Regions from separate parts of the Blastococcus sp. KM273129 genome, predicted to be linked through region 1. Evidence: riboswitches for the same ligand, from Rfam matches in the RefSeq annotation. Region 1 holds a riboswitch; the other holds the start of a gene.
The links. Region 1 has a riboswitch for thiamine pyrophosphate ahead of thiM (hydroxyethylthiazole kinase). Riboswitches for the same ligand answer to the same signal wherever they lie in the genome.
Positions count from the first base shown of each region.

Region 2: linked by a shared signal. The riboswitch ahead of E9565_RS16425 (ECF transporter S component) and the one ahead of thiM (hydroxyethylthiazole kinase) in region 1 are both predicted to bind thiamine pyrophosphate.

Region 1 covers NZ_SSXB01000021.1:4,748-12,269, forward strand. Annotated here, with positions in the region: gene E9565_RS08605 (DUF3152 domain-containing protein) at 1-906, opposite strand, end outside; gene E9565_RS08610 (DEAD/DEAH box helicase) at 1,125-2,873, shown strand; gene E9565_RS08615 (maleylpyruvate isomerase family mycothiol-dependent enzyme) at 2,880-3,500, opposite strand; gene E9565_RS08620 (alcohol dehydrogenase catalytic domain-containing protein) at 3,603-4,616, opposite strand; TPP riboswitch at 4,611-4,713, opposite strand; TPP riboswitch at 4,747-4,840, shown strand; gene thiM (hydroxyethylthiazole kinase) at 4,834-5,640, shown strand; gene thiE (thiamine phosphate synthase) at 5,640-6,302, shown strand; gene thiD (bifunctional hydroxymethylpyrimidine kinase/phosphomethylpyrimidine kinase) at 6,299-7,111, shown strand; gene E9565_RS08640 (TenA family protein) at 7,108-7,522, shown strand, end outside.
Region 2 covers NZ_SSXB01000065.1:11,495-19,016, forward strand. Annotated here, with positions in the region: gene E9565_RS16385 (NADP-dependent oxidoreductase) at 1-306, shown strand, start outside; gene E9565_RS16390 (hypothetical protein) at 347-556, shown strand; gene E9565_RS16395 (alpha/beta fold hydrolase) at 553-1,239, shown strand; gene E9565_RS16400 (rhodanese-like domain-containing protein) at 1,318-1,755, shown strand; gene E9565_RS16405 (GNAT family N-acetyltransferase) at 1,724-2,308, opposite strand; gene E9565_RS16410 (SDR family oxidoreductase) at 2,329-3,132, opposite strand; gene E9565_RS23340 (Mut7-C ubiquitin/RNAse domain-containing protein) at 3,236-3,955, shown strand; gene E9565_RS16420 (Nramp family divalent metal transporter) at 4,050-5,342, shown strand; TPP riboswitch at 5,473-5,576, shown strand; gene E9565_RS16425 (ECF transporter S component) at 5,573-6,190, shown strand; gene E9565_RS16430 (ABC transporter ATP-binding protein) at 6,271-7,522, shown strand, end outside.

The DNA of each region.
Region 1 (7,522 bases):
GGTCGCCAGGGTCGAGTAGATCGAGGCACCGCCGGGCCGGGAAAAGTGGTTGTACCGCCCGTGCCCGTCCGGCGTCCCGAGCTCACCGGTCACCGGGTAGCCGAGCGGCCCCTGCTCCCAGCCCAGCTGGGCCCAGCGCTGCCAGATCTGGCCGTAGATCTCGTGCGCCCCGGTGGACGGCGTCCAGTAGATCGACCCGCCGTCGGGGCGGCTGTAGTGCTGGTACCGGCCCACCTGGTCGGGAGCCACGTGCTCCCAGGTCACCGGCAGCCCCAGCAGGCTGCCGCCCTGCCCCAGCTCGCGGTACCGGGCCTCGACCCCCGACCAGGTGACCGAGACCCCCATGCGCGACCCCGCGTCCTCCCGCTCGGCGATGACCGGCCACACGTTGGCCCGGCAGCCCTGCAGGGAGATCGACTGCTGCTGCATGACCCAGGCGGTGCGTCCGGCGGTCGGGCAGTCGGTGTGCGGGATGCCGATCCAGTGCCCGACCTCGTGCAGGATCACGTAGCGCTGGTACAGCTCCAGGCTGTGCGGCCAGGCGTCCGTGCCGAACCGCCAGCGGTCGTCGTTGATGTAGACCGAGCGCCCGACCCGGCAGCTCCACTGGGCGCTGCAGCCGGGTGCCGCGTTCCCGACCACCGTCGGCGACGCCAGGATCAGGTCGAAGTCGCTCCCCGAGTCCACCTGCTCGAACGCCAGGGTGCCGCCGAGGCTCCACCCGCGGGGATCGGTGAGGGCGTCCCGCGCGACGTCGGTGAAGTAGCCGAGGTCGCCGGCGACCGCCCCTTGCGTGGAGACCGTGTAGGTCACCGTCCGCTCGGCGGCGGAGGCGCCCGCAGGCTGCAGGACGACCGCCGCCACGGCGACGAGGGCGGCGAGGAGGAGGCGCAGGGTTCTGGTCATGGGGTCCTCCGGCGCGGGCAGCGCTGCCCGCGCGTCAGGTCCGGGCCGGTGGACGGCGGGGCCGAGCGCACCGGCTGCTGTCGCTGACCGGTCTACCGCACCGGGGCCGCCCGGTGGCATGTCGATCTCGTGACGATCGGCCGACGGCGCGCCCGCCACCTGCCCGGGGCCGTCGTCCCCGGCCTCTACCGTGCCGGGGGATCGACGGGGGGATGCAGATGCCAGGACGGCGCCGGAGCGCGAGCAGCAGCACGCGCACCCGACGGACGACGGCGACGGCGACGACGCGGAAGGCGAGCCCGCGGAAGGCGACCGCGCGGAAGCCGGCAGCGCGGAAGGCCGCCCCGGAGCTGCCCACCGCCGGCCCCGGGGAGCGGGTGTGGGTGCTGGCCGTGCCCTTCCGCGCCCCCGCGCCGGGTGCCGTCTGGCACCCGGGGCTGCAGGCGCACGTGTGGGTGGGGGCGGCGCTGCCGCCCGAGCTCGCGGCCTACGACCCGCCCGCCTACAGCCTGGAGCGCTTCCTCGAGGACGAGCTCAACGAGGAGCCGCGCCCGCTGCCGGTGAGCCCCGCGCTCGTGCCGCGCCCCCAGCAGGAGGCGGGCGCCGCGGTCGTCGCCGCGCACGCCGCCGCGGGCGGCCGCGTCTTCCTTCTCGGCGACGACCCCGGCGTCGGCAAGACCGGGACGGCGATCCTCGCGGTGCACGAGATCGCCGCGCAGCGGCCGGTGCGCACCGTGCTGGTCATCGCCGACCGGCCGGCCGCGATCACCATCCCGCACTGGGCGCGCTCGATCGCCGGCTTCGGCGACGGCGGCCTGCGCTGGTGCGTCACCACGTGGGACCGGCTGGGCAAGGTGGCGAAGCTGCGGTTCGACGTCGTCGTCGCCGACGAGGCGCACATGGTGCGGCACACGACGACGCAGCGGTGGAAGCACTGGAAGGCCGTCTCCGGCGCCGCCCGCGTCAAGGAGACCCCCTACGTGCTCGCCGCGACCGCGACCCCGGCGCACACGCCGCTGGAACTCCCCTACCTCGCGCCCGAGTTCGCCGCCCGGCACGGGGAGCCGATCAAGGAGTGGGCCGACCTCCCGAAGGCGCTCGAGCGGCACACGTTCCACGTGGAACGTGGCCGCTACGGCTGGCAGTGGACCGAGGACGCCGACCAGCGCCGCGCGGACCTGGCCCGCCTGCAGTCCTGGCTCGCCGACGCCGACCCGCCCGCCACGCTGCACCGCCCGGCCCCCTGGGGGCCGGTCTCGGTGACCGGGACCCCGGTGCTGCTCACCCCGGCCGAGCGGGCGCAGTACGAGGCCGAGTGGTCGGAGTTCCGCGCCGAGATGCAACTGGCCCGCCGCGGCCGGCAGACCGCCCGCGGCCGGGCGGCGCTGCTGCGGTTCCGCCAGAAGGCCGGGCTCATCCGCGTCCAGGCCACCGTCGACTGGGTCAAGGCGCAGGTGGAGGCCGAGCGCCAGGTGGCGGTGTCGGTCGAGTTCGTGGAGACGGCGGCCGACCCGATCCGCGAGGCGCTGCTCGACGCCGGCATCCCGGTGGCGTCCATCTACGGCCGCGACCGGTTCGACGTCGAGGCCGAGCGGCTGCGGTTCCAGCGCGGGGAGGCCGCGGTCTGCGTCTTCACCGTCACCGCCTCGATCAGCCTGCACGCCGGTGAGCTGCTGCCCGGCGGGTCCACGGCATCTGAGGTGCCGCGGGTGGGGCTGTTCCACCAGCCGCGATTCTCCGGCATCCAGGCGCGGCAGGTCACCGGGCGGACCCATCGCGACGGTCGCTCCTCGCCGTGGCGGGTGGCGTTCGCGGCCGACACGGTGGAGGAGCAGGTCGCGCGGGTGATGGTGGAGCGGCTGGCGGTCAGCGGCTCCACGGCCGGGGCGGACACCTCCTCGCTGCAGGAGATCGCCGAACTCCTCGACGCCGACTGGCTGCCCACCGCCGCCCTGACCGAGGGCTGAGCGGGGTCAGCGACGGCGGAGGGCCTGGCCGTCCGGCAGCGTGCGCCCGGCCAGCAGCGCGACGAGCCGGCCGGTGCCTGCCCCGACGACCGCGCCGTCGCCCCAGGCCCGCGCCGCATCGGTCGCCTCAAACCGCGCACCGGACAGGTCGACGCCGAAGAGCGAGCCGTCCGCGGCGGCGAGCTGGTCGAGGACGGCGAGCGCCGCGCCGGCCGGCGCGACCGGCGGCCGGTCGAGGGCCAGCGTCACGTCGAGCGAGTGGACGACGGCGTGCGTCAGCGCCCCCGGGGCGCCCCCGCCCGGCGGCTGCCACCGGTGCAGGACCGGGGAGCGCAGCGCGGCCAGGAGCTCGGCGGCCGGGAGGGCGGCGTCCCGGGCCGCCACCGTGTCGGAGAGACGGCCGAAGTCGCCACCCGCGGCGGCCATCTCCGCGCCGAACCGCTCCGGCGTCAGCCGCACCGGCATGGTCACGTGCGCCACCACGTGCCGGACCCGCCAGCCCGCGCAGAGCGACGGTCCGTCCCAGGCGCCCGGGTCGGCGGCCAGCAGGTCGGCGAGGCCGCCGTAGGTCGTCGCCACCCACCGCTCGACGTCGCGACCGCCCGCGCCGTCCCCGTTCCCGGTCATCCGCATTCCCTCTCATCGGCCGGTCGGCGCTCCGGGGACGACCGGCCCTCGTGCACACGACCGCGGGGGGCGCGGGAACTCATCGCTCCCGGTCGCCGCCCGTCACGGCACGAGCACCGCCCGGCCCACGACGCGGCCGGCCCGCAGGTCCTCCAGCACCCGAGGAGCGTCCGCGAGCGGGTGTTCCGTGACGGTGGTGCGGAGCCGGCCCCGTGCGGCCAGGTCGAGGGCCGCCACCAGCTCGGAGCGCCGGTTGCCGACGGAGGTGAGGATCCGCTGCTCGGGGACGACGAGGGACAGCGGGTCGAGCCCGATCCGGTCGAAGCTGTAGCCGACGTAGACGAGCCTCCCCTGCTTCCCGAGCGATGCGAGCGCGTTCGCGCTGGTCTCGCGGGTGCCCACCAGCTCGACGACGACGTCGGCCCCCGCACCTCCGGTGGCGGCGCGGACAGCCGCGACCACGTCCTCGACGCCCGCGTCGACGGTCACCTCGGCGCCCAGCTCGCGGGCCAGCGCGAGGCGGTCTGCGTTGCGGGCGACGGCGATCGGCCGGGCACCTCTCTCGCGCAGCACCTGGACGAGCGCCAGGCCCACACCCCCGACGCCGTAGACGACGGCGGTGTCACCGGGCCGCACGCCGGCGACCTCGACGGCGTGCAGCGCGGTGGTCGCGCTGCAGCACAGCACCGCTGCCGTCGAGAGGTCGACCTCCGGCGGGACGGGCACCACGGCCGACGCCGGCACCACGACCTGCTCGGCGAAGCCGCCGTCGGTCGCGAAGGCGAGGAACCCCAGGGGTGCGTCGCAGAGGTGGTCGTCGCCGCTGCGGCACCACCGGCACCGGCCACAGGCGTGCAGGTAGTGCACCGCGACGCGGCCTCCCGCGGCGACGTCGGAGACGCCCTCGCCCACCTCTGCGACGACGCCCGCCACCTCGTGGCCCAGGGTGATCGGCGTCCGCGCCGGGGTCAGCAGCCCGTCGAGGAAGTGCAGCTCGGTCCCGCAGACACCGGCGGCCGCGACGTCGATCAGGACCTCGCCGGGCCCGGGCCGCAGCGGGTCGAGCTCCTCGACCCGCGGTGGACGGCCCACCTCGTGGAAACGCACGGCACGCATCGACAGCCTCCCTACGCCGGTATGACCCGGACAGGTTCGAACGGTCGGCGGCCGCTGCCGCCCTCTCAGCCCGCTCCGGCGGGCTCCCGCGGTACGGCCGGGGACGCTACCTCCTGCTAGGTTCGGCCCTGTACGTGGCACGGGGTGTCCCGCCCGGGACTGAGATCACACCCGCCGAACCTGCTCCAGTTCGCACTGGCGAAGGGATGTCACCGGCATGTCCGATGCTGTGGAAGTCGTCGACCTGCGCGCTGCCCGAGCGGCGCTGAGCGGGACCGCGCCGCTGGTGCACTGCCTGACCAACACGGTGGTGCAGACGCTCACCGCCAACGCCCTGCTCGCGGTCGGCGCGGCCCCGGCGATGGTCGACGCGCCCGAGGAGGCGGGGGACTTCGCCGCCGTCGCCTCCGCCGTCCTGGTCAACGTCGGCACCGTCAACGCGCGCACCGCCGAGGCGATGCGGCTGGCCGCCCGGTCGGCCGGGGCGGCGGGCACCCCGTGGGTGCTCGACCCGGTCGCCGTCGGCGGCCTCGGCTACCGGACGGCGCTGGCGGCCGAGCTGGTGGCGCTCGGCCCCGCCGTCGTCCGGGGCAACCCCTCGGAGGTCATGGCGCTGGCCGGGGCGGGCTCCGGCGGGCGCGGCGTGGACAGCACCGCGGGCGCCGAGGACGCCGCCTCCGCCGCCGCAGGGCTCGCCGGGCGGGCGGGCGGCGTGGTCGCGGTCAGCGGCGAGGTGGACCTGATCACCGACGGCGCACGCACCATCCGGGTGGGCGGGGGCTCACCGCTGCTGACCCGCACCACCGGCGCCGGGTGCGCGCTCGGGGCGCTGGTCGCCGCCTACGTCGCCGCGACCGGCGACCCCTTCACCGGTGCCGTGGCCGCGCACGCGCACGTCGCCCTCGCCGCCGAGCGGGCCGCGGCGGGCGCCGCCGGGCCGGGCACCTTCGCGGCGGCCTGGCTGGACGCGCTCGACGCCGTCGGCCCCGAGGACCTGGCGCGCGCGGACGTGCGGAGCGCCTGATGCGCCCGGCGTTCGACCCGACCCTCTACCTGGTCACCGACACGCAGCTGTGCCGGCCGCGACCGGTGGCCGACGTCGTCCGCGCCGCGGTCGCCGGTGGCGTCACCGCCGTCCAGGTGCGCGACAAGGACGCCCCCCGCCGAGAGCTGCTGTCGCTGACCCGCTCGGTGCAGGCCGCGCTCGCCGACCGGCCGGACGTGGCGGTGGTGGTGAACGACGCCCTCGACGTCGCCCTGCTCGCCGGCGCCTCGGGTGTGCACGTCGGCCAGGAGGACCTGCCGGTGACCGAGGTGCGGGCGGCGCTCGGGCCCGATCGGCTGGTCGGCCTCTCCGTGGAGAGCACCGAGGACCTCGCCGCCGCGCTCCGCCTGCCGGCGGGCACCGTCGACCTCGTCGGCCTCAGCCCGGTGTGGGCGACGCCGACCAAACCCGAGGCCGGTCAGGGGCTGGGCCTGGCCACCGTCCGGGAGCTGGCCGCCACCGCACGGGCCGCGGGGCTGACCACCGTGGCGATCGGCGGCATCGACGCGACCCGGGCGGCCGCGGCGGCGGCCACGGGCGTGCACGGCGTCTGCGTGGTCTCGGCGATCTGCGCGGCACCCGATCCGCGGGCCGCGGCGGCGGCGCTGCGCGCCCAGCTCGCCCCGGTGGGCGCGCGATGACGCCGACCGCGCTCTCCGTGGCCGGCAGCGACCCCAGCGGCGGCGCCGGCATCCAGGCGGACCTGAAGACGTTCAGCGCCCTCGGCGCGTACGGGACGGCGGTGCTCACCGCCCTCACCGCGCAGAGCACCCGCGGTGTCGACGGCGTGCACCCGGTACCGGCGGAGTTCGTCACCCGGCAGCTGCACACCCTGCTCGACGACGTCGAGGTGCACGCCACCAAGCTCGGGATGCTGGGCAGCGCCGACGTGGTGCGCGCGGTGGCCGCGGTGCTGGCCGAGCGGCTCCCCGGCCCGGTCGTCTGCGACCCGGTGATGGTGGCGACGAGCGGCCACCGGCTGATCGACGACGACGCGGTGGCAGCGGTCCGCACCGAACTGCTGCCGCTGGCCGACCTGATCACCCCCAACGTGCCGGAGGCCGCCGCGTTGCTGGACACCGAGCCGGCGCGCGACGTCGACGAGCTGCACGAGCAGGCGCGGGCGCTGCTGGCCCTGGGGCCGCGCGCGGTGCTCATCAAGGGTGGTCACCTGGGCGGCCCGGAGAGCGTCGACGTCCTCGCCAGCGCCGCCGGCACCACGGAGACCCGGCGGCCGCGCATCGACACGACGGCGACCCACGGGACCGGGTGCACGCTCTCCTCGGCGCTGGCCGCGCTCGCCGCCCGCGCCGGCGAGCCCCCGGACTGGGTGGTCCTGGTGGAACCGGCCCGCGACTACCTGCAGCGGGCGCTGGCCGGGGGCGCCGCGCTGCGGATCGGCGCCGGCCACGGCCCGGTGCACCACTTCGCCGGGATCTGGCCGGCGTGACCGGCTTCAGCGAGCGCGCCTGGGCGGCGACGGCGGACCTCCGCCGGGCGATCGACGAGCTGCCCTTCCTCGCCGAGCTGGCCGACGGCACCCTCGCCCCGGAGGTCTTCCGCCACTACCTGGAGCAGGACGCGGTCTACCTGGGCAGCTACGCCCGCGCGCTGGCGCTGCTGGCGGCCCGCGCGCCCGACGCGCAGGCCGCGGCCTTCTGGGCCGGTTCGGCGCAGACCTGCGGGGCGGTGGAGACCGAGCTGCACGCCGACCTGCTCGGCACCGACCTGCTCGGGGAGCCGGACGGTGCGCCGGTCGCGTCGCCGACCTGCCTCGCGTACACCTCCTACCTGGTGGCGACGGCGGCGACCGCGCCGTACCCGGTCGCCGCCGCGGCCGTCCTGCCCTGCTACTGGGTGT
Region 2 (7,522 bases), on a different contig from region 1:
TTCAGGGAGTTCGGGCGCGGTGCGCTGTGCGGCGCCATCTCGGGCTACAACGCCACCGAGCCCGCCCCGGGGCCGCGCAACATGTTCATGATGGTCACCAAGAAGCTGAGCCTGCGCGGGTTCATCGTCGGTGACCACGCCGACCTGCGGGACGAGTTCACGACGGAGGTGACCCGCATGGTCACCTCCGGGGACCTCGTCGTCCGGGAGACGGTGCGCGAGGGCCTCGAGAACGCCGTCGACACCTTCCTGGACCTCCTGCGCGGCGGGAACACCGGGAAGATGGTGGTGAAGCTCGCCGAGTGAGGCCGGTTCCCGGCCGGCGGGACGGGGCAGAGTCCGGGGCATGTGGCTCTTCCTCACCCGCCGGCTGCGCATGTGGCTGATCCTGACCGTGGTCGTCCCGCTGGCGACCGGCGTCCTCCGCCGGCTCGGCCGCGCGCTCGAGCGGCGACGCGGGCCCTCCACGGTCAGCAACGCCCTGCTGAAGGCCGGCGACCTCGGCGACCGGGCCCGCACCAGCCTCCGGGGCGGCCGCCGGTCCCGCCGGGCGTGACCGAGCCGGTCCTGGAGACCCGTCCGGCGTCCGGCCCGGCGCGGGCGGTCGCGCTGTTCTGCCACGGCGGGACGGTGGCCAGCGTCGAGCCGCCCAAGGAGCGGGCGCTCTCCCTGGTGCGCATGCGCGCGATCGAGCAGTTCGTGTCCGGCGCCGCCGCCGGGCGGGGGCTCACCACCTGCCTGCTGCGCTACCGGTTCGCCGGCTGGAACGGGGCTGCGGCCGACGCCTACGCCGACGTGCGCTGGGCGCTGGACCGGATCCGCGACGAGCACGGCGACCTGCCCGTCGTCCTGGTCGGGCACTCGATGGGCGGCCGGGCGGCGCTGCGCGCAGGCGGGGACGACGGCGTCGCGGCGGTCTGCGCGCTCGCACCCTGGACGCCGCCCGGTGAGCCGGTCGGCCACCTGCGCGACCGCACCGTCGCGATCCTGCACGGGCGGGGCGACCGCTGGGTGCCGGCCCAGCTCTCCGCCGACTTCGCCGTCCGGGCGCAGCGCGCGGGCGCCCGGGTCGCGCGGTTCACCATCGCCGGCGGCCACAGCATGCTGCGCTCGGCGCACCGCTGGCACGCCTTCACCCGCGACGTCGTACTCGCCGGGGCAGGGCTGGCCCCGCTGCGGCCCGATCTCGCCGCGGCCCTGGCCCGGCCGGCGCCGGAGGGCCTCGCCGTCCCGTTGTGAGGACGGCAGATCCGCTGCGGTGCCCGGCAGCGACGGACCTCGTCGCCGGGGCCGGGCACCCCTAGCGTCGGCCCGGTGATGGACTGGAGCACCGACCCGGCCGCCGCCGCGGCCCACTTCGCCCGCCGGCTGGCCGTGGAGACCGACGTCAGCGACGTCCACACCGCCCTGGAGACCGGCGACCCGGGGTTCGTCCTGCTCGACAGCCGCAGCCGCGAGGCGTGGCAGCAGGGGCACGTACCCGGCGCGGTGCACCTGCCCGGCGCCGAGATCCCCGACCGGGCCGCCGCCGAGCTCGACCCCGCGGTGCCGGTGGTGACCTACTGCTGGGGTCCCGGGTGCAACGGCGCCACCCGCGCGGCGCTCCGGCTGGCGCTGCTCGGCTACCGGGTGCGCGAGATGATCGGCGGCTTCGAGTACTGGGCCCGGGAGGGCCTGCCCGTGGTGCGCCCGGACGGCGTGCACCGGGCTCCCGCCGATCCGCTCACCGCCCCGGGGGGCAGCTGCGGGTGCTGACCACCGGCACGGGGTCGTCGGCGAGGCGCGACCACAGCACCTCGTCGTGCTTCACGCCGTCGCCGTAGCGGAAGGAGCGGCGCAGCCGCCCCTCGCGCCTGAAGCCGGCCTTCTCCGCGACCCGGCCGGATGCCGGGTTCTCGACCGCGTGGCACAGCTCGACCCGGTCCACCGGCAGGGCGCCGAACGCCCAGCGGCAGGCGGCGTCGACGGCGGCGGGTGCCAGGCCCCGCCCGCGCGCGGCCGGCACCGTCCAGTAGCCGACCTGCGCGTTCCCGTGCAGCCGGTCGATGGAGTGCAGGGAGACCGAGGCGAGCAGCTCGTCCGCCGCCGGGTCGACCAGCGCCCAGCTGGCGTGGTCGCCGGAGGTCCAGTCCATCCGCCGCCCGAGGAGCACCAGGGCGTCGGTGCGGGAGGCCACGCCCCCGCCGTTCCACCGCCGCAGCTCGCGGTCCTGGAACGCCGACCACAGCGCCCCGATGTCGGTCTCCCGCCACGGGCGCAGCAGCAGGTCGCCCACCGGCAGGTCGACGGGCTGCAGCGGCTCGGTCACGCCCCGATCGTGCCGCAGGCTCAGCCCTCGGCCGAGCCGGGGGCCGTCATCGGCTTGTGCGTCTTGCCGGCGACCGCATCGGGCACGAGCGCCGACAGCCGGCCCATCAGCTTGCTGCTCACCGACCCGGCGAACACCGACGCCTCACCCTTCATCAGCCCCTCGTACCCCTGGCGGGCGACCAGCGCCGGGTCGTCCTTGCTGTCGCTGGCGCCCAGCTTGGTGTCCGTCAGGTCGCCGCGGTCGAAGAACTCGGTGTCCGTGGGCCCGGGCAGCAGGGCGGTGACGGTGACGCCGGTGCCCTCGAGCTCCTCCCGGAGGCCCAGCGCCAGGAACTGCACGAAGGCCTTCGTCGCGGAGTAGACGGCCTGGAACGGCTCCGGGGCCTGCGAGGCGACCGACGAGGTGAACAGGATCCGCCCCTCGCCCCGGACCACCATGTCCTGGGCGACGCGCTTGGCCAGGTGCATCGTCGAGATGCAGTTCAGCTCCACCATCCCGATCTCCCGGTCGAGGTCGGTCTCGACGAAGCGGCCGCCGAGGCCGACACCGGCGTTCAGCGCCGCCGCGTCGAGCGGCCGGCCGGCCCCGCGCACCGCCGCGACCACCTTCTCGACCTCCTCGCGCCGGGTGAGGTCGGCCCGGATCGGCGAGACGGCCGCACCGCGCTCGCGCAGCTGCACGGCCGCCGCGTCGAGCTCGGCGTCCTCGGCGACGGCCACGAGGTCGAACCCGTGCTCGGCGAACTGCTTGGCCAGCTCCAGCCCGATGCCGCTGGACGCACCGGTGACGAGGGCGAGGGGGCGGGGCGTTGCGTCGGACACGGGACCTCCAGGGTGGGACGGCGGACGGGGACCTCCGTGCCCAGGAGGACGCCGGTGCACTCCTGGCGCGCGTGTCGCCGGCCCGCGGGGGTAGCCCGCCGCCGTGGAGGTGCGCGTGCGGCCCGCCCCGGACCTGCGCCGGCTGCTGGCCGCGCGGTACCGGGGCGCCGGTGAGCGGCCGCTGCCCTTCGACCCCGACACGACCGCCGGCCACCTCGTGCAGGCCGCCGGGATCCCCCTGACCGAGGTCGGCGCCATCCGCGTGGACGGCGCGCCGGTGCCCCCCGCCGCACGCGTCCGCCCCGGTGCGGTGCTCGAGGTGGAGCCCGCGCCGCGACCGGTCGCCGTCCCCCCGGGCGGGTTCCTGCTCGACGTCGGCCTCGGCGCGCTCGCCCGGCGCCTGCGGCTGCTCGGGGCGGACGCAGCCTGGTCGAACGACGCCGACGACCCGGCGCTGGTCGCGCGGGCTGCGGCGGAGGACCGGGTGCTGCTCACCCAGGACCGCGGCCTGCTCATGCGCCGCGCCCTGCCGCACGGCGCGCTCGTGCGGGGCGACCGGCCGGAGGAGCAGCTGGTGGACGTGATGGACCGGTTCACCGTGCCGCTGGCACCGCTCACCCGCTGCACCGCCTGCGGCGCGATCCTCCACCCGGTGCCGAAGGCGGAGGTCGCCGGTCTGCTCGAGCCGGGCACCCGCCGCACCGTCGAGGACTTCTCCCGGTGCGCCGGCTGCGGGCGGGTGTACTGGCGCGGCGCCCATGCCGCGCGCATCGACGCGCTGGTCGAGCGGGCCCGGCGCGCCGGCCCGGGCAGGCAAGGCTGACCTTGGCCCCGGGGGGCCACGGGTCGGCCCCGGCGTGACACGCGAGCCGGGCAGACCAGGGGCGACCGCCACCCGGACACCCTGCGAGGCCGCCGTGTACCTGTCGAAGACCGAGGCCGCCGTCCTGCCGACGACGCTCCGTGCGCCCGCGCAACGCCCGGCGAGCACGGCGCCGGGTCGCCGCCGGCTCTGGTCGATGCTCGGCCCCGCCTTCGTCGCCGCCGTCGCCTACGTCGACCCCGGCAACTTCGCGACCAACTTCTCCGGCGGCGCCGCGTTCGGCTACACCCTGCTCTGGGTGATCGTCGCGGCGAACCTCATGGCGATGCTCATCCAGTCGCTCACGGCGAAGCTCGGGCTCGCCACCGGCCGCGACCTGGCCACGCTCTGCCGGGAGAACCTGCCCCGGCCGGTCACCCGGGGGCTGTGGCTGCAGGCGGAGGCGGTCGCGATCGCCACCGACCTCGCCGAGATCGTCGGTGGGGCAGTGGCGCTGTACCTGCTGTTCGGGGTCCCGTTGCCGATCGGCGGCGTCATCACCGCCGTGGTCGCGTTCGTCCTGCTCGCCGCGCAGTCCCGCGGGTACCGGCCGTTCGAGCGGGTCATCGCCGGCCTGCTGCTGGTCATCGGGGTCGGGTTCGGGTACACGCTGCTCGGCTCCGGCGTCGACCCGGGCGGGCTCGCCGGCGGCATGGTGCCCTCCTTCGACGGCGCCGAGAGCCTCGTGCTGGCCACCGGGATCCTGGGCGCCACGGTGATGCCGCACGTGATCTACGTGCACTCCGCGCTCACCCCGGGCCGCTACGGCGACGCGGTCACCGCCGGCCGCACCCGGGAGGGACGGGGCCGGCTGCTGCGGGCGCAGCGCATCGACATCGTGGTGGCCATGGGCCTGGCCGGGCTGGTCAACGCCGCGATGCTGGTCATCGCCGCGCAGCTGTTCACCAGCGACAGCGGCGTCGACACCCTGGAGGGGGTGCACACCGGGCTCGGTGACCAGCTCGGCACCGGGGCCGCGCTCGCCTTCGCCCTCGCGCTGCTGGCCTCCGGCTTCGCCTCGTCGTCGGTGGGCACGCACGCCGGGCAGGTCGTGATGGCCGGGTTCCTCAAGCGGCACATCCCGGTGCTCACCCGCCGGCTGATCACCCTCGCGCCTGCCCTGGCGGTCCTGGTGCTGGGCGGGGACCCGACGACGGCGCTGGTGTGGTCGCAGGTCGTGCTCTCGTTCGGCATCCCGTTCGCGCTCGTGCCCCTGCTGTGGCTCACCAGCCGCCGCGACCTGATGGGCGGCTGGGTGAACCGCCGGACCACCACCGTGGCGGGCAGCGTCGTCGCCGCCCTGATCATCGGGCTCAACGCCCACCTGCTCCTGGGCTTCGTCCTCTGACGGCGGTCGGTGCGGGTGGCGTTATGTGCACATAACGCCCGACAGAGGGGGTGGTCGGTGCGGGGGGCGTTATGTGCACATAACGCCCGACTGAGGGTGGGCTAGGCTCGGCGGCAGCACAACTCAACACGTCAAACAGCAGGGGAGCGCTTCGGCGCTGAGAGTGCGGGACACCGCAGACCCTCGAACCTGATCCGGGTCATGCCGGCGCAGGGAGTCTGGAGGAAGCAATGGCCGATCCGGCCGTCCGTTCGCCGAACGCTGCGCCCGCCCGGGAGCGCAGCAACCGCTGGCGCACCGTCGACATCGTCGTCACCGCCGTCCTCGGCGCCGCCTTCGGCGTCGTCTTCTGGGCCTGGGGCCTGCTCTGGGCCGGCACCGGGACGGCGTTCGCCGCCTTCCCGCCCGCCCAGGCGTTCATGTACGGCGTCTGGCTGATCCCCGCCGTGCTCGCCCCGCTCATCGTCCGCAAGCCCGGTGCCGGCCTCTTCGCCGAGCTGGTCGCCGCGATCGTCTCCGCGCTGCTCGGCTCCGCCTGGGGGACGACGACGATCGTCTACGGCCTGCTGCAGGGCCTGGCCGGCGACGCCGGGTTCGCCGCCTTCCGCTACCGCCGGTTCGGCTGGGCGCCCGCGCTGCTGGCCGCCGTCCTCGCCGGTGCGACCGCCGCCGTGCTCGACCTCGTCTACTACTACCCCGACTGGTCGGCGGGCTGGAAGACGACCTACGTCGCGCTGGTCGTGGGCAGCACCGCGGTCGTCGCCGGGATCGGCAGCGTGCTGCTGGCCCGCGCGCTGGCCGCGAGCGGCGCGCTGTCGTCGTTCGCGTCCGGTCGCACCCGGGTCTGACGACGTCCGGGGCCTCGGGCCCGGCCGCCGTCCGGCTGCGCGGCTGGGGCTTCCGGCACGCCACCCGGCGGGCCTGGGCGGTGCGGGACGTCGACCTGCGGATCGCCCCCGGCGAGCGGGTGCTGCTCACCGGCCGCTCGGGCGCCGGCAAGTCCACGCTGCTGCGCGCGCTCGGCGGGCTGCTGGAACCGGAGAACGGTGACGTCGAGGGCGAGCTCACCGTCGACGGCGAGCCGCCCGACCGCAGCCGGCAGCGCGTCGGCATGGTCTTCCAGGACCCGGACTCCCAGCTGGTCATGACCCGTGCCGGCGACGACGTCGCCTTCGGGCTGGAGAACGTCGGGATGCCGCGGGACCGCATCTGGCCCGCGGTCGACGCGGCGCTGGACGCCGTCGGCTTCGGGCTCGGCCGCGACCGGGCGACCGCGGCGCTCTCCGGCGGGCAGAAGCAGCGGCTGGTGCTGGCCGGGGCCCTCGCCCCCCACCCGGGCCTGCTGCTCCTGGACGAGCCCACCGCCCAGCTCGACCCGGACGGCGCCGCGCTGGTGCGCGCGGCGGTGGACCGGGCGGTGGCCGACCGGTCGGCCACCCTGGTCGTCGTCGACCACGACCTGGAGGCGTGGCTGCCGCTCGTGGACCGGGTCGTGGAGCTGCTGCCGGGCGGCGGGCTGACCGAGCACCCCTCCGGCTGGACGCCACCGCCGCTGCGGTTCCCGGTGCGCCGGGCCGGCCTCCCGGCCGGCGAGGCGCTCCTGCGCGCCGAGGCGGTGGGCTACACCCACCGCGGGTCGGACCGCCCCGCGCTCGCGCCGACCGACGCGGCGCTCCTCGCCGGCCGGACGCTCGCCGTGACCGGACCGAACGGCACCGGCAAGTCCACGCTGGCCCTGCTGCTCGCCGGGCTGCGGGCGCCGACGAGCGGGCAGCTCCGGGTGGGGCCCACCCTGCGTGCCGGGCTGCGCCGGCCCGACCGGCCGCCGGCGCGGTGGCGGGCGGCCGAGCTGGTCGAGCGGATCGGCACGGTGTTCCAGCAGCCCGAGCACCAGTTCCTGACCGGGCGGGTGCGCGACGAGCTCTCCCTGGGACCGCTGCGGGCCGGGGCGGACCGCACGTCGGCCGGCCGGCGCGCCGACGACCTGCTCGAGCGGCTGGGGCTGGCGCCGCTCGCCGAGGCCAACCCGTTCACCCTCTCCGGCGGCCAGCAGCGCCGACTGTCCGTGGCCACCGCGCTGGCGACCCGCCCGCCGGTCCTGGTGCTGGACGAGCCGACCTTCGGCCAGGACCGCGACACCTGGGCCGAGCTGGTCGCGCTGCTGGCCGAGCAGCAGGCCG